Regions from separate parts of the Bradyrhizobium symbiodeficiens genome, predicted to be linked through region 2. Evidence: predicted binding sites of a transcription regulator. Region 2 holds the regulator's gene; each other region holds the start of a gene.
The links. The regulator PhoB, encoded in region 2, activates phosphate uptake and scavenging genes when phosphate is short. The targets are predictions, from matches to a motif close to TGTCATNNANCTGTCAT.

Region 1 (4,207 bases), 170 kb from region 2:
GGAAAATTCAGCGGCTCGCGAGTGAGATCGCCGACGCTGGCACCCTCTTCGGCCTGCGGCGAAGATTCGATCAGCCCGTCGCGGCCGAGAATGTCGGTCACGCGCGGCGTCGGCGCCGTCGACGCATCAACCGTTGCCGGCGCCTCCGGCACGAAGCCTTGCGCGAGCGCGGGATCGAGCAGGCGGTGGGTGTAATCGAAGGTCGGCCCGAGGATCTGGCCGCCCGGAATGTCCTTGAAGGTCGAGGACACCCGCCGCTGCACCCGCATCGCACCGGTGTCCACGGGCTCGCTCGCACCGAAACGGGGCAAGGTGGCGCGGAAGGCGCGAACCAGGAAGATCGCCTCGATCAGGTCGCCGCGCGCCTGCTTGATCGCCAGCGCCGCGAGCTCGCGGTCATAGAGCGAGCCTTCGCTCATGACGCGGTCCACCGCCAGCCCAAGCTGCTCCGAAATCTGGTCGAGCGTGACCTCCGGAACGTTTTGGTCGCCGCGCCGCTTGTCCGCGAGCAGGCGATGGGCGTTCTCGATGGCGCGTTCGCCGCCTTTGACTGCGACATACATGCTTCTAGCTTCCCTTGCTCGCGATGCGCGTGGTGCGTGGAATCGCGACCAATGCGTCATCGGCGACCAGCACCACATCGATGCCGCGCGGAAACAGCGCCTCGTTGACGTGCAGGCGCTCGAACAGATCGAACGGCTTGACCGACGCATTGAGCATCGCGACGCCGTCGATGCCAGGGCCGCGCAGCTCGAAACTGCGGCCTGCGTCGAGGCTGTCGACCTGCAGGATCAATGTGGTGGACCGGTCCGGATATTCGCTGGTGCCGAGCGCGAAGCGTTCGAGTTGCGGCAGCGCACCGCCGTCACTGATCAGCGCAAAACTCGCAATCGATGAATCCTGCACCACAGGCGCGCCGGTGTGGAATTTCAGCCATTTCACCAATTCCGGGCTCTCCGCCATCCGCGCGTCGAGCCAGAGCGGCGTGTCGTGATCGAACAGCGTCAGCGCGATCGCGGCGGTGCCGCGCATCATCGTATCAGGCGCTCCGGCCATCGGGACAATGCGCTGGACCGAGCCAGGCCGCGCCATCGCGTCCATCACCGAGCGAAAGGTCGATTGCGCCGACAGCACCTTGTCGGCGAAACCGGGCGGCAGTTCCGCAATCGTGGTCATGGCCTCACCCCTCACCGCGCACCATGGTGTAGAAATCAACCTTCGTCGCGGCGGTCTCCGCCGCCGCCTGCTTGCGGGCAGTCATAAGCTGCTCACGCAACGGCGCGATAACGTCCCGCTCCACCGCCGCGCCAAAATCCCGGGACTGTACCAGCGCGTCGCACAGCGCGATCAGCCGCGCCTTCTCACCGTCGCGCCCGAGCGTGTAGCCGAACCCGACCTCGCCGCTCGCCAGCCGCACCGCCGCGCGCGACACCGTCGCTTCGCCGAGATTGAACGGCGCGCCGTCGCCGCCGACCCTGCCGCGCAGCATGACGAGGCCGTTCTCCGGCGCGCGCAAATCCTGATGGGCCGGCAGGACGAAGTCGCGGAGGCGGGCGGCGATCTCGCCCGCCTCCGCGCGCGCCAGCACGGCCATGGCGGCCTGGCGCTGGGCTTGCTGGTTGTTGTGCTGGGTCACCTGATCCACCGAACTTTCCGACCGAACTTGCCGCATCAAAGTTGTCTATGATAATAGACAACTTCATAAGGGAGCGCCATGACTGTTTCGTGACAAAGCTGTGATTTCTGGAGTAGGTTGCCGCGACATGAGTATGCAGGACACCGCCTCCTCGGGCGTCGCGCTATGGCGCCTCGTTGCCGACGGCATCGAGCGCGGCATCGCCGACGGCCGTTTCGCGGCCGGCGACAAATTGCCGGGCGAGATGGAGATCGCCGAAACCTATCGGGTGAACCGCCACACCGTGCGGCGCGCGCTGGCAGCCCTTGCCGAGCGCGGCCTCGTGCGTGCCGAGCGCGGCAGCGGAACCTATGTCGAGGCGCAGAAGCTCGCCTATCCCCTGCGTTCGCGCACCCGATTCTCCGAGATTGTCGGCGCCGGCGGCCGCGAGCCGCGCGGGCAGTTGATCGAGGCGACCGACGATGTCGCGACCCGTGAGCTGGCGCGCGAGCTCGGCTTGAAGACCGGCGCGCCCCTGGTGCGAATCGAGGCGATCAGGCTGGCCGACCGCACGCCGATCTGCGTCTCCACCACCTGGCTGTCGGCGGAATTGTTTCCAGGTGCAGGCGCCGTGTTCGCGGCGACACGCTCGATGACGAAGCTGCTGGAACATTACGGCGTGGGCGACTATCGCCGCGGCGCGACGAGGATCACGGCCGGCATCGTCGACGCTACCGACGCGGCCCGGCTCGACCTGGCACTCGGACGCCCGATCCTGGTGGTCGACGCGACCGACCATGATCTCGAGGGCAAGCCGCTGATGACCAAGCATTCGCGGTTCGCGGCCGAGCGGGTGGAGTTTCTGGTGGAGAACGGGTGAACGAGCGACCACGCAGGGCTCGTAGGGTGGGAAAGGCGCACTTGCGCCGTGCCCACCATCTCTCCCCGATAGCCGAGTTGACGTGGTGGGCACGCTTCGCTTTGCCCACCCTACGGCAGCTGCAACTAAGCTACCGCCCTGCGCCCAATGATCGCAAAGCGCAGCTTGCCAGAGATGAAATCGATCGCGGCCACCGCGACCAGGATCATCAAGATCAGGAACGACACTTTCTGCCATTCCAGCACGCGGATCTGCTCGGCGAGCTGGAGGCCGATGCCGCCGGCGCCGACGATGCCGATGATGGTGGCCGAGCGGGTGTTCGATTCGATGAAATAAAGCACCTGGCCCGCGATCACCGGCAGCACCTGCGGCATCAGGCCGAAGCGGATCTCGTGCAGCGCGCTGCCGCCGGAAGCGCGGATGCCTTCGACCTGCTTCTGGTCGGCACCCTCGATCGCCTCGGAGAACAGCTTGCCGAAGGCGCCGAAATCCGACACCGCGATGGCGAGCACACCGGCGAACGGGCCGAGCCCGACGACGTTGATCCACACCAGCGCCCAGATCAGCGTGTCGACGCCGCGGATCGAATCCAGGAAGCGGCGGACCGGGAAACGCAGGATGACCGACGGCACCACGTTGCGCGCGGCAAACAGGCTGACCGGAAGCGCGAACAGCGCAGCCAGCGTAGTGCCGAGCAGCGCAATCGAGAGCGTCTCGCCCATCGCCTTCAGATATAGCGGCAGCGAGGAGCCGGGATCGGGCGGGATCATCATCATGCTGATCCAGCCGAGCTGGCTGAGGCCGTTGAAGAGCCGTGACGGCGAAAAATCGAGGTCGACGAGGCCATAGATGAAAATCGCGAACGCCGCGACGATCATTGCCGGCGTCGCGAGCCGCGCCGCAGCCGGCCGCTCGAACACATCGGGATAGCGCGCGCGCATCTGCGCGGCATCAACTTCGGGCGGCTTGCTCACGTTCGCGCCTCCTTGCCGAACAGTCGGCCGCGCACCCAGCCGGTCGTGATGTCGATCAGGAAGACCGTGACGATGATCGTCACGAGAATGGCACTGACATCGGAGTAGTAGAACTTGCGGATCGCGACGATGAGCTCCTGTCCGATACCGCCGGCACCGACGAAACCCATCACCGAGGCCTCGCGCACATTGATCTCGAAACGCAACAGCGCGTAGCTCGCGTAGCCCGCCGAGACCTGGGGCAGGATCGCAAAGCGCATGCAGGAGAGCCAGCTCGCGCCAGTCGATCGGATGCCTTCGACCGGCTTCATGTCGGCATTCTCGACGATCTCGGAAAACAGCTTTCCGAGCGCGCCTGTGGAGTGGATCGCAATCGCGAGCACGCCAGCCATCGGGCCGAGACCAAAGGCGATCACGAAGATCAGCGCGAATACGATGCCCGGCACGGTACGGGCGAACTCGAGCAGCCGCCGCACCAAGAAGCGCAGCCAGGGTCCCGGCGAAGTATTCTCGGCCGCGAAGAAATTGAGCGCGAACGCGAACACCGCTCCGATCAGCGTACCGACATAGCTGATCAGCAGGGTCTCGGCGAGCAGCTTCAGCCAATTGTGCCACCCCCAGAACCACTCGCCAAAATTGGTCCAGACCCGCTGGCCGTTGTCGAGCGTGAGAATACGGTCGAAATAGCTGACGAAATTGCCGAAGTAAGTGAAGAGGGTGCGCAGGTTAACTTCGGCG
Region 2 (4,207 bases):
GCGCGCCGCTCGGCCTGTTCGCCGGCACCTACCTCGCCGAATACGGCCGCAACGACCGCCTGACCTCGGTGATCCGCTTCATCAACGACATCCTGCTCTCGGCGCCCTCGATCATCATCGGCCTGTTCATCTACGGCGCGGTGGTGGTGCCGATGCGTGGCTTCTCCGCGATCGCGGGCAGCCTGGCGCTCGCCGTCATCGTGATCCCGGTCGTGCTGCGCACCACCGAGGACATGCTGCTGCTGGTGCCGAATCCGCTGCGTGAGGCGGCCTCGGCGCTGGGCCTGCCGCGTTCGCTGGTGATCAAGCGGATCGCCTATCGTGCGGCCCGGTCCGGCCTCATCACCGGCGTGCTGCTCGCCACCGCCCGCGTCGCCGGCGAGACCGCGCCGCTGCTGTTCACCGCGCTGTCGAACCAGTTCTTCAGCCTCGGCCTGAACAAGACGATGGCCAACCTGCCCGTCACCATCAACAACTTCGTGCAGAGCCCCTACGCCTACTGGAAGCAGTTGGCGTGGAGCGGCGCACTGCTCATCACCCTGACCGTGCTTGCCCTGAACATTGGCGCGCGCATCCTTGGCGCCGAGAGGACCGCAAAATGAGTGATCTTTCCGTATCGATGAGCGCGTCCGGTGGCCTGCCGCACGCGCCTGTGCTGCCCGAGGCGCCCGCCAAGGTGACGGTGCGCAACCTCAACTTCTATTACGGCGAGCACCACGCGCTGAAGAACATCAACCTGACGCTCGGCGCCAACCGCGTCACGGCGTTCATCGGCCCGTCGGGCTGCGGCAAGTCGACCCTGCTGCGCATCTTCAACCGGATGTACGATCTCTATCCGGGCCAGCGCGCCACCGGCCAGCTGATGCTGGACCAGACCAACATCCTCGACCTCAAGCTCGACCTCAATCTGCTGCGCGCCCGGGTCGGCATGGTGTTCCAGAAGCCGACGCCGTTCCCGATGACTATCTACGAGAACATCGCTTTCGGCATCCGCCTCTACGAGAAGATCTCGAAGTCCGAGATGGACGACCGCGTCGAGAAGGCGCTGCGCGGCGGCGCCCTCTGGAACGAGGTCAAGGACAAGCTCAACGCTTCCGGCCTGTCGCTCTCCGGCGGCCAGCAGCAGCGCCTGTGCATCGCCCGCACCGTCGCGGTGCGCCCCGAAGTCATCCTGTTCGACGAGCCGTGCTCGGCGCTCGACCCGATCTCGACCGCCAAGGTCGAGGAGCTGATCCAGGAACTGTCCGAGAACTACACGATCGCGATCGTCACCCACAACATGCAGCAGGCCGCGCGCGTCTCCGACAAGACCGCCTTCATGTATCTCGGCGAGCTGATCGAGTTCGACGACACCAGCAAGATCTTCACGTCGCCGACTGACCGGCGCACGCAGGATTACATCACTGGCCGGTTCGGCTGAGGAGACGGAACATGGGTACCGAACATACCGCCAAGGCCTTCGACACCGACCTCCAGGAACTCACGCGCCTGGTCGCCGAGATGGGCGGCATCGCCGAGCGCATGATCGTCGATTCCGTCGATGCGCTGATCCGCCGCGACGTCGCGCTCGGCCAGCGCGTCGTCACCATCGATGCCGATCTCGACGCGCTGCAGAAGCGCATCGAGGAACGCGCGGTGCTCACCATCGCCCGCCGCCAGCCGATGGCGGTGGATTTGCGCGAGATCGTCGGCGCGATGCGCGTCGCGACCGACCTCGAGCGCATCGGCGACCTCGCCAAGAACATGGGCAAGCGCGTCGCCGCGCTGGAGACCGATTTCCATCCGCTGAAACTGTTCCGCGGCCTCGAGCACATGACCGACCTCGTGCAGCAGCAGGTCAAGTCGGTGCTGGACGCCTATGCCGCGCACGATCTGCCGGCGGCGATGGCGGTGTGGAAGGGCGACGAGGAGGTCGACGCGATCTGCACCTCGCTGTTCCGCGAGCTCCTCACCTACATGATGGAGGATCCGCGCAACATCTCGTTCTGCATCCACCTGATGTTCTGCGCCAAGAACATCGAGCGGATCGGCGACCACGCCACCAACATCGCCGAGACCGTGTTCTACATGATCGAGGGCCAGGCGATCACCGACAAGCGGCCGAAGGGCGACATGACCACCTTCGCCACGGCGATCCCGAATACCTGAAGACTTTAAGGAGCGACGACACCATGGGCGCACGCATTATGGTGGTTGAGGACGAGGAAGCTCTCACCGAGCTGCTTCGCTACAACCTCGAAGGCGACGGCTATGACGTCGAGACGGTCATGCGCGGCGACGACGCCGACACCCGCCTCAAGGAGCACATCCCCGATTTGATCGTGCTCGACTGGATGCTGCCGGGCCTGTCGGGCATCGAGCTGTGCAGGCGCCTGCGCACCCGGCCCGACACCAAGCAGCTGCCGATCATCATGCTCACCGCGCGCGGCGAGGAGAGCGAGCGGGTGCGGGGGCTTGCGACCGGCGCCGACGATTACATCGTCAAGCCGTTCTCGGTGCCGGAGCTCCTGGCGCGCGTGAAGGGCCTGCTGCGGCGCGCCAGCCCCGAGCGGCTCGCCACCGTGCTGGCCTATGGCGACATCGAGCTCGACCGCGACAAGCGCCGCGTGGCGCGCTCGGGCCGGCCGATCGATCTCGGCCCGACCGAATATCGCCTGCTGGAGTTCTTCCTGGAGCATCCCGGCCGCGTGTTCTCGCGCGAGCAGCTGCTCGACAGCGTCTGGGGCCGCGACATCTACATCGACGAGCGCACCGTCGACGTTCATATCGGCCGCCTGCGCAAGCTGCTCAATCTCGGCCGCGAGCAGGACCCGATCCGCACCGTCCGCGGCGCCGGCTACGCGCTGGACGATCGCTTCGCGAAGGCCGAGCAGGCGTAGCGGGTTGTGGGCTGCCGTTTGGCGCTGTAGCCGCAATCTCAGCCGTCATCCCGGGGCGCGCGCAGCGCGAGCCCGGGATCTCCGCGCGAGCGCTTGCGCCCGTCGCGATAACCACAGGACGTAGTTTGGCGAAGACTCGGAGTGACCATCTCGCGCAATAACTGCGCCCTGTGGTTATGGATCCCCGCGTTCGCGGGGATGACACCGAGATTGTTGCGCCGTCGTCGTGTGACAGCACCGTCCTTAGTCAGCTAAATCCGCAAGCTCACCGCGGCCCCGGCTTAGGTGCTGCGCGCCGGCGATCGGCCGCCGGCTGATACGCCACGCGCGAGTGCTGGGCGCAGTAGGGCAGGCCGGACAGCGCCTTGCCGCCGCAGAAGAAGAAGTCCGGGCTGGAGGGATCTCCGACCGGCCAATGGCAGGTCGCCTCGTTCAGCTCGAGCAGCGACAGCCGCTGGCTCATCGGCACCACGTTGTCGTAGGTGACCGGCTCGGCCTCCACCTCGACCTCGAAGGCCTGGGCCAGCGCGGTGTTGCCGCGCGCGATGGGGCGGGTCACCCGCATCATGTGCTGTGCGGGGCGCGCCTTGCGCGGCCGGGGCGCGGCCGATGACGGGCTCTTTGCGCGGCCGGACAGACCGAGCCTGTGCACTTTGCCGATCACGGCATTGCGGGTCACATTGCCGAGCTCAGCTGCGATCTGGCTGGCCGAAAGTCCGGCCTCCCAGAGCTTTTTCAGCTGCTCGACGCGATCATCGGACCAGGTCAAAACCGTCATTGCACCCTTTCCCTCGTCGCGCGGCTGCCGTCCTGGCGCCCATGCGGCGATTGCTAAGCTTCGAAAAACCCGTGCCGCCAGAATCCCTTAGGGCTCGCCGGGCGCGACTGACGCCCGAACGTTTACGCCGGTACATGAGGACTCTTGAGATCAGAACCGCTGCACGAGATGTCGTATCTGACAATCCAAACGCTACAATATGGCGTGACTCCCGCGCAAGAGTCCGCCGACTCGCTTCCACATGTTCCGTGGTGAAATCCCGCAAAATCGGCACCGCAAGACTACGGATTCTGCGTTTCCCGAGGCTTTCCGGGCGGCATTGACACCCGTCTTGCCAGGCATAAGATAGTCCCGCGTGCCGCCCTTAAAAGGCGGCACGTTTCGTTTTCCGGGCCGGTGGATGGTGCGTTGCGCAATGCACGCGTCACACCGTCCGCAACATTCAAGTGACATCATGACGAACAGCGCAGCGCCGCATTTGCTCCCCGTTTTCGCCAGAGCCGACCTCGGCTTCGAGCGCGGTGAAGGCTGCTGGCTGATCGCGACCAAT
Region 3 (4,207 bases), 390 kb from region 2:
GACCAGCTCCGACACCGAGCAGTCCGACGCTGCCAGGATCGATTGCGGCACGGCGCGCGCTTTCTCCTTCAGCGCATGCCCCTGCGGCGTCAGCGCGATCAGGACCTGGCGCTCGTCCTCGCTGCTACGCGTGCGCCTCACGAGATGCGCGGCCTCCAGCCGCTTGAGCAGCGGCGTCAGCGTGCCCGAATCCAGGAACAGCTTCTCGCCGATGTCCTTGACCGGCACGTCGTCGCGCTCCCACAGCGCCAGCATGACCAGATATTGCGGATAGGTCAGGCCGAGCCGGTCCAGCAGCGGCTTGTAGACGCGGTTGAAGGCGTGCGCGGCCGAATAGACCGCGAAGCAGATCTGGTTGTCGAGCCGCAGCGGCGCGTCCGCTGCCGAGTGTTTTCGAGGCATGGAGAATCTCACGGGATTTCCTCCCATTCTGGTGCCGGCGGGCGGCACATTCAATTGCGAACAATTAAATGTGAGCCATGCCAATTTCAATTGCGCACAATCTAATTGTCTGCGATACAGAACTTACCCCAACCGGAAGACCCGAGGAGACGACAATGTCCGTGAACGTCCTCTACAAGACCAGCGCCAAGGCCACCGGCGGCCGCGACGGCAAGGCTGCGACCCTCGACGGCTCGCTGAATGTCAAGCTCACCACGCCGAAGGAGCTCGGCGGCGGCGGCGGCGCCGGCAACAATCCCGAGCAGCTGTTTGCGGCCGGCTATGCCGCCTGCTTCATCGGCGCGATGAAGTTCGTATCGTCGCAGGGCGGGCCGAAGGTTCCGGCTGATGCCTCCGTGACCTCGACCGTCGGCATCGGCCCGCGTTCCGAGGGCGGCTTCGGTCTCGACATCGATCTCGCCGTCTCGCTGCCGGGCCTCGCCCGCGCAGAGGCCGAGGCGCTGGTCGAGAAGGCGCACCAGGTGTGCCCGTACTCCAATGCCACGCGCGGCAATGTCGACGTTCGCCTGACGGTCGTCTGACCGAAATTGCGGATTGGCTGGCCCGGGATCCCCCCGGGCCGGCCGCTGCCATTTGCCATGCCGCGGCATGCGGCGTGCGCCTGCATGACCCCCTACGCTCGGCGCCATTGCTGGCACCGGGAAACCTCGCTAGGCCTGTGATCAAATGACCGACACAGGGGACGCGAAGGCATGACTGAAGCCGCCAGTTCTGGAGCAGCATTGGGCGCAATGAGCGGATTGCGCGTCATCGATCTCACGCGCGTGCTCGGCGGTCCCTACTGCACCCAGATTCTCGCCGACCACGGCGCCGACGTGATCAAGGTCGAGCCGCCCGCGGGCGACGAAGTGCGCGACTGGGGTCCTCCCTTCCACGAAGAGGACGCGGCCTATTTCATCGGCATCAACCGCAACAAGCGTTCGATCGGGCTCGACCTCGCCTCCGAGGGCGGCCGCATCGTGCTGCTCAAGATGCTCGAGACGGCCGACGTCCTGATCGAGAATTTCAAGCCGGGCACGCTGGAGAAATGGGGCATCGGCAACGAAATCCTCAGCAAGAAATTCCCGCGCCTCGTGCATTGCCGGATCTGCGGCTTCGGCGCCGACGGTCCGCGCGGCGGCAATCCCGGCTATGACGCCATCATCCAGGCCATGACCGGCATGATCGCGGCGACCGGCTCGCCCGAGAGCGGACCAATGCGGATCGGCGTGCCCCTGGTCGACATCGGCACCGGCCTCTACGCGGCGATCGGCATCCTGATGGCGCTGTCGGAGCGGCAGCGCTCCGGCAAGGGCCAGTTCCTTGAGACCACGCTGTACGAGACCGGCCTTGCCATCATGCATCCGCACACCGCGAATTATTTCATGCACGGCAAGCCGCCGTCGCTCACCGGCAACGAGCATCCCAACCTCGTGCCTTATGCGATCTTCCCGACCAAGACCGACAACATCTTCATCGGCGTCGGCAATGACGGCACCTTCCGCAAGCTGGCCAAGGAGATCGGCAAGCCCGAGCTCGGCACCGATCCGCGCTTTGCCCGCAACAAGGACCGCATCGCCAACCGCGAGGCGCTGCGCGCCGAGCTTGCCGCCGTGTTCAGCCAGCACGAGGCCGAGCCGCTGTGCAATCGCCTGCTCGCCGCGGGCCTGCCTGCAGGGCCCGTGCAGAAGATCGACCAGGCGTTGACGAACCCGCACACGATCGCGCGCGGCGATATTATCGAGAAGGACTGGTACAAGGGCGTGGCATCGCCGATCCGGCTCGATCGCAGCAAGCCGAGCCTGCGCCGGCTGCCGCCGAAATTCAGCCAGCACTCGGCGGAAGTGCTCGGCGAGTTCGGATATTCCAAGGCCGAGATCGACGCAATGGTCGAGAAGGGCACCGTCTGCGGGCCGGAGCGCAAGCGCTGAGGTAAGACGGGCGTCAACGGTGGTGCACTCCCTCTCCCGCACGCGGGGGAGGTTTTCGAGCCAGTAGCTGATCGCCAACCTCACATCAATGCCGCACTGCGGCGCGATCCACGCGTGTGCACCGCGAACGGAGGCGGCTGCCCCGCTCCGTCTTCGCCTATTTGCCGGCTTCCCTTTTCCAGCGCTTGCCGCTTTCGTTTCGCCCGCTTACACAGTCATGTGAACGTCATATGGCGCTGCTAGCGCAAGCGCATCTTTTGACGGCCAAGGGAGGTTTACTTGATGGCTCTTCGACATTTTGGCGCGGCTACCGCATTTGCACTCACGATCGGCATGACGGCGTCGCCGGCGCTGGCCGTGACGGAAATCCAGTGGTGGCACGCGATGACCGGCGCCAACAACGACGTCATCGTCAAGCTCGCCAACGACTTCAACGCGGCGCAGAGCGACTACAAGGTCGTCCCGACCTACAAGGGCAATTACGCCGACACGATGAACGCGGGCATCGCGGCGTTCCGTGCCGGCAACGCGCCGCACATCATGCAGGTGTTCGAGGTCGGCACCGCCACCATGATGGCTGCGACCGGCGCCGTGAAGCCGGTCTACAAGCTGATGGCCGACGCCGGCGAGAAGTTCGATCCCAAGATCTACCTGCCCGCCATCACCGGTTACTACTCGACGTCCAAGGGCGAGATGCTGTCCTTCCCCTTCAACTCGTCGTCGACCGTGATGTGGGTCAATCTCGACGAGCTGAAGAAGGCGAACGTCGAGATCCCCAAGACCTGGCCCGAAACCTTCGCCGCCGCCAAGAAGCTGCACGACAACGGTCATCCGACCTGCGGCTTCTCCGGCTCCTGGGTTACCTGGGTCAACCTCGAGCAGCTCTCCGCCTGGCACAACGTGCCGCTCGCCAGCAAGGCCAACGGCCTCGACGGCTTCGACACCAAGCTCGAGTTCAACGGACCGCTCCAGGTCAAGCATCTCGAGAAGCTGGTCGAGCTCCAGAAGGACAAGACCTACGACTATGCCGGCCGCACGAACACCGGCGAAGGCCGCTTCACGTCGGGCGAATGTCCGATCTACCTGACCTCGTCGGCGTTCTTCGGCAACGTCAAGGCGCAGGCCAAGTTCAACTTCACCGCGGTGCCGATGCCGTATTATCCTGATGTCAAGGGCGCCCCGCAGAACTCGATCATCGGCGGCGCTTCGCTCTGGGTCATGGGCGGCAAGCCGGCCGACGAATACAAGGGCGTCGCAAAATTCCTGACCTTCCTCTCGGACACCGATCGCCAAGTCTACATCCACAAGGCCTCGGGCTATCTGCCGATCACCAAGGCAGCCTATGAGAAAGCCAAGGCCGAGGGCTTCTACAAGGACCAGCCCTATCTCGAGACCCCGCTGCTCGAGCTGACCAACAAGGAGCCGACCGAGAATTCGCGCGGCCTGCGCCTCGGCAACATGGTGCAGCTGCGCGACGTCTGGTCGGAAGAGATCGAGCAGGCGCTGGCCGGCAAGAAGACCGCCAAGCAGGCGCTGGATGCCGCCGTCGAGCGCGGCAACACGATGCTGCGTCAGTTCGAAAAGACCGCCGTGAAGTAAGGCGATGAGCGGCAGGCCGGCCACCCGGCCTGCCGCTCTGGGGCACCATGCAAAAGCAAGCCATTTTTCAATCGAAGCTGTTGCCTTACGCGCTGGTTGCGCCGCAGCTCGCGATCGTCCTGATTTTCTTCTACTGGCCGGCCTTACAGGCCGTGATCCAGTCCTTCCTGCTGCAGGACGCCTTCGGTCTCTCGACCACCTTCGTCTGGTTCGACAATTACATCGAGCTGTTCAGG
Region 4 (4,207 bases), 3.4 Mb from region 2:
ACGCTCATGGCGACGAGGTCGATGCCGATCCCGCCGTGCAGCCCGGTCTCGATCGCAATCTTGACCTTGGTGCCGACCCCGTCGGTCGCAGCCACCAGGACCGGGTCCTTGAAACCGGCCGCCTTGAGGTCGAACAGACCGCCGAAGCCGCCGATCTCGGCGTCGGCGCCGGGCCGTGCGGTGGCGCGCACCATCGGCTTGATCAAATCGACCAGGCGGTTGCCCGCGTCGATATCGACGCCTGAATCGGCGTAAGTGAGGCCGTTTTTGCGGTCGGTCATGCCCGATTTCCAGTGGGTTTGCGGCTGGTTACGTCGAATTCCGGGGACGCGCAATGGCAAGCGTGGCGCCCCACCCTATAGTATGTAGATATCAACCGGTTCAGCCTCCCGAGGGGGCCGGATTCGAGGTCAGACCGGGTGCCGGGAAGCGCTTTCGTGAGTATTCCGAATATCATTACCCTGGGCCGCATCATGCTGGTCCCGATCATCGTCTGGGCCATCGTGTCGAGCCAAATGGAGGTCGCGTTCGCCGTCTTCCTGATCGCCGGGATCAGCGATGCCGTGGACGGCTTCCTGGCCAAGCGCTTCAACATGACGAGCGAACTCGGCGCCCTGCTCGATCCGCTCGCGGACAAGGCGCTGCTGGTCTCGATCTACATGGCGCTCGGGATCTGGGGCGCAATCCCGCGCTGGATCGTGATCCTGGTGGTCTCGCGCGACATCATGATCGTCGCCGCCGTGATCGTATCCTGGCTGTTCGACCGGCCGGTCGAGATGAAGCCGTCGAAAGTGTCCAAGCTTAACACCGTGGCGCAAGTGGCGTTCGCGGCCCTCGTGCTGGCGGCGCTTGCCTTCGGCTTCAAGCCGGCCCCTTATGATATCATCCTGATGAGCCTCGTCACGGTCTTCACGCTCGCCTCCGTGTCGCTCTATCTGGTCGAGTGGCTGCGGCACATGAGTACGATCGAGGCCAAATGAGAGGCGATGTGGCCCCGCAAAAGGCCAACTCCCGCTCGATACGTTCGATCTCTTCACATCACGCCGGGCCCGCCGGCATGGAGCAAAGCAAGCGTGCCAGGCCGCGTTCACCCCCGACAATTGGCGTTTTCGCTTCCGCATGCGGAAAGCCTCAGCCGGGACAATTTCCTCGAAGGCCCCGCCAACGCGGCCGGTCTCGGCCTGATCGACAGCTGGCCGGAATGGCCGAACCGGATCATGTGGCTGGCCGGCCCGGAAGGAAGCGGCAAGAGCCATCTCGCCGCGATCTGGGCTGAGGAATCCGGCGCCCCGCTCCACCACGGCCAATGCACTGACCGCCGCGAGCGTTCCGGGCGCGCTCGCCACCGGCGCCCTGGTGGTCGAGGACATCAAGGTCGGGGAATTTGACGAACGCGCCCTCTTCCACCTGATGAACCTTGCCCGCGAGGACGAGGCCAACCTCCTCTTCACCGGACGCGAGGTGCCAGCCGCGCTGGAAATCGAGCTTCGCGACCTGCGCTCGCGTCTGCGGGCCGTGCCGGTGGTCGCGTTGCTGCCGCCCGACGACCGACTGTTCCGCGGCCTGATCGTCAAATTCTGCGCCGACCGCCAGCTCGCCGTCGACGAGAGCGTGGTCAGCTACCTCGCCACCCGCCTGGAGCGGTCCTCGGCCGCCGCCCGCCAGGCCGTGGAGCTGCTCGACAGCGAAGCCCTCAGGCTCGGCCGCCCCGTCACCCGGGCGCTGGCCGCCGAGCTGTTGCGGGACGCCTGACCTGCGCTTCCAAGGCCCCACGCGAAGCCCGCTTGACGCGGCGAAGCGGCGGAACATCAATGTCATCGAAACGTCATCGCTCTAACACATGCTCCCGGCGGTTTTGCGGGTAAGTCGCAAATTGGGGCGAACTGGATGGACCGACTTCTGATGGACTCTGTGCAAACTGTTGAAACTAAAGAAAAAGCCCCAGAGACCGAGAGCCTGCCGGCGATCGCATCGAGTCCCGAGCGATTCATCAACCGCGAGCTCTCCTGGCTGCATTTCAACCGCCGCGTCCTGGAGGAATCGGTCAATCCAAGCCACCCCATGCTTGAGCGGGTGCGATTCCTGTCGATTTCGGCGAATAACCTCGACGAGTTCTTCATGGTCCGCGTCGCCGGCATCAAGGCCCAGGTGCGCGAGGGCATTGCCGAACGCAGCCCCGACGGTCTGACCCCGTCCGAGCAGCTCGCGCTGATCAACCGCACCGTCTCCGAGCTTGCCTCCGACCAGCAGGCAATCTGGCGCGATTTGCGCGGCACCCTGGCCGATGTCGGCATCGTGCTGGTCGAGGGCAAGGACGTCACCAAGGCGGAACGGACCTGGATCGAGGACTACTTCCTCAGCAACGTGTTCCCGCTGCTGACGCCGCTGGCGATCGACCCCGCCCACCCCTTCCCGTTCATCCCGAGCCTCGGCTTCACCATCGCGCTCCAGCTCACGCGCGCCGCCGACGGCAAGCAGATGAACGCGTTGATCCGCATGCCGGGCAAGATCGACCGCTTCATCCGCCTGCCGACCGAGGGCAAGGTGGTCCGGCTGATCTCGCTGGAACAGGCGACCGCCCTGTTCATCAACCGCCTGTTCCCCGGCTACAACCTGCACGGCCAAGGCGCTTTTCGCGTCATCCGCGACTCCGAACTCGAAATCGAGGAAGAGGCCGAGGATCTCGTCCGCCTGTTCGAGACCGCGCTGAAACGCCGCCGCCGCGGCTCGGTGATCCGGCTCGAGATCGACGCCAAGATGCCGGAGCAGCTGCGCAACTTCGTGCAGCACGCGCTGTCGACCGCCGACGACGAGGTGTTCCTCGTCGACGGCGTGCTCGCCATGAACGAGCTCTCGCAACTCACCCGCCTCGACCGGCCCGATCTGGAATTCACCCCTTACGTGCCCCGGCATCCCGAGCGCGTGCGCGAGCAAGGCGGCGACATCTTCGCTGCGATCCGGCAGAAGGACCTCGTCGTCCATCACCCCTACGAATCCTTCGACGTGGTGGTGCAGTTTCTCCAGCAGGCGACGCGCGACCCCGACGTCGTCGCCATCAAGCAGACGCTCTACCGCACCTCGAGCAACTCGCCGATCGTGCGCGCGCTCGTGGAAGCTGCCGAAGCCGGCAAGTCCGTCACCGCGCTGATCGAGCTCAAGGCGCGCTTCGACGAGGAGGCCAATATCCGCTGGGCGCGCGATCTCGAACGCGCCGGCGTGCAGGTCGTCTACGGCTTCCTCGAACTGAAGACGCACGCAAAACTCTCGATGGTGGTGCGCCGCGAGGGCGGCAGCCTCACGACTTACGTTCATACCGGTACCGGCAACTACCACCCGGTCACCGCGCGCATCTACACCGACCTCTCCTACTTCACATCCGATCCGACCATCGGCCGCGATGCTGCGCGCGTGTTCAATTTCATCACCGGCTATGCCGCGCCGAGCGATCTGGAAAAGATGGCGGTGTCGCCGCTCACCCTGCGCAAACGCATCATCGAGCATATCCAGGGCGAGACCGCACACGCTAAGCACGGCCGGTCCGGCGCGGTCTGGATGAAGATGAATGCGCTGGTCGATCCTGATATTATCGATGCGCTGTACGAGGCCTCCCAGGCCGGCGTGCAGGTCGAGCTGGTGGTGCGCGGTATCTGTTGCCTGCGGCCCGGCATTCCCGGCCTGTCCGAGAACATTCGCGTCAAGTCGATCATCGGACGCTTCCTGGAACACGGCCGAATCTACTGCTTCGGCATGGGTCAGGGCCTGCCGAGCGCCAAGGCGGCTGTGTATATCTCGTCGGCCGACATGATGCCCCGCAACCTCGATCGCCGCGTCGAGGTGCTGTGCCCGCTGCAGAATCCCACGGTGCATCAGCAGGTTCTCGAACAGATCATGGTCGCGAACCTGAAGGACAATGAGCAAAGCTGGCAATTGTTGCCGGACGGGTCCTCAACGCGTATGAAGACCGCGAAGGGCGAGGAGCCTTTCAACGTGCACAACTACTTCATGACAAATCCGAGTCTGTCTGGCCGTGGAAAGTCGCTCAAGGAATCCTCGCCGCGTCGTCTCACGCGCCGGAACGAACGCCATCAATCCTGATCGGGGATTTCCGACGTGAAGCGGCCGCGCAAGCGCGGCTCGAGCGTCGCGGTCATCGATATCGGCTCCAACTCGGTCCGTCTCGTCGTCTACGAGGGACTGACGCGCAGTC

Region 1: the regulator PhoB is predicted to act here: its motif matches at 1,715-1,731, upstream of phnF (phosphonate metabolism transcriptional regulator PhnF).
Region 3: the regulator PhoB is predicted to act here: its motif matches at 2,586-2,602, upstream of ugpB (sn-glycerol-3-phosphate ABC transporter substrate-binding protein UgpB).
Region 4: the regulator PhoB is predicted to act here: its motif matches at 1,813-1,829, upstream of CIT39_RS15410 (RNA degradosome polyphosphate kinase).

The regions. Positions count from the first base shown of each region.
Region 1 is NZ_CP029427.2:6,581,461-6,585,667, forward strand. Features, by position in the region: gene CIT39_RS31020 (carbon-phosphorus lyase complex subunit) at 1-563, opposite strand, end outside; gene phnH (phosphonate C-P lyase system protein PhnH) at 568-1,176, opposite strand; gene phnG (phosphonate C-P lyase system protein PhnG) at 1,181-1,645, opposite strand; gene phnF (phosphonate metabolism transcriptional regulator PhnF) at 1,764-2,495, shown strand; gene phnE (phosphonate ABC transporter, permease protein PhnE) at 2,621-3,436, opposite strand; gene phnE (phosphonate ABC transporter, permease protein PhnE) at 3,466-4,207, opposite strand, start outside.
Region 2 is NZ_CP029427.2:6,747,467-6,751,673, reverse strand. Features, by position in the region: gene pstA (phosphate ABC transporter permease PstA) at 1-602, shown strand, start outside; gene pstB (phosphate ABC transporter ATP-binding protein PstB) at 599-1,420, shown strand; gene phoU (phosphate signaling complex protein PhoU) at 1,432-2,148, shown strand; gene phoB (phosphate regulon transcriptional regulator PhoB) at 2,172-2,879, shown strand; gene CIT39_RS31880 (GcrA family cell cycle regulator) at 3,145-3,657, opposite strand; gene CIT39_RS31875 (aspartate aminotransferase family protein) at 4,112-4,207, shown strand, end outside.
Region 3 is NZ_CP029427.2:111,597-115,803, forward strand. Features, by position in the region: gene CIT39_RS00490 (MarR family winged helix-turn-helix transcriptional regulator) at 1-402, opposite strand, end outside; gene CIT39_RS00495 (organic hydroperoxide resistance protein) at 558-983, shown strand; gene CIT39_RS00500 (CaiB/BaiF CoA transferase family protein) at 1,194-2,372, shown strand; gene ugpB (sn-glycerol-3-phosphate ABC transporter substrate-binding protein UgpB) at 2,655-3,971, shown strand; gene ugpA (sn-glycerol-3-phosphate ABC transporter permease UgpA) at 4,019-4,207, shown strand, end outside.
Region 4 is NZ_CP029427.2:3,365,625-3,369,831, reverse strand. Features, by position in the region: gene purM (phosphoribosylformylglycinamidine cyclo-ligase) at 1-281, opposite strand, end outside; gene CIT39_RS15420 (CDP-alcohol phosphatidyltransferase family protein) at 438-980, shown strand; partial or broken gene CIT39_RS15415 (P-loop NTPase family protein) at 1,074-1,752, shown strand; gene CIT39_RS15410 (RNA degradosome polyphosphate kinase) at 1,903-4,095, shown strand; gene ppx (exopolyphosphatase) at 4,111-4,207, shown strand, end outside.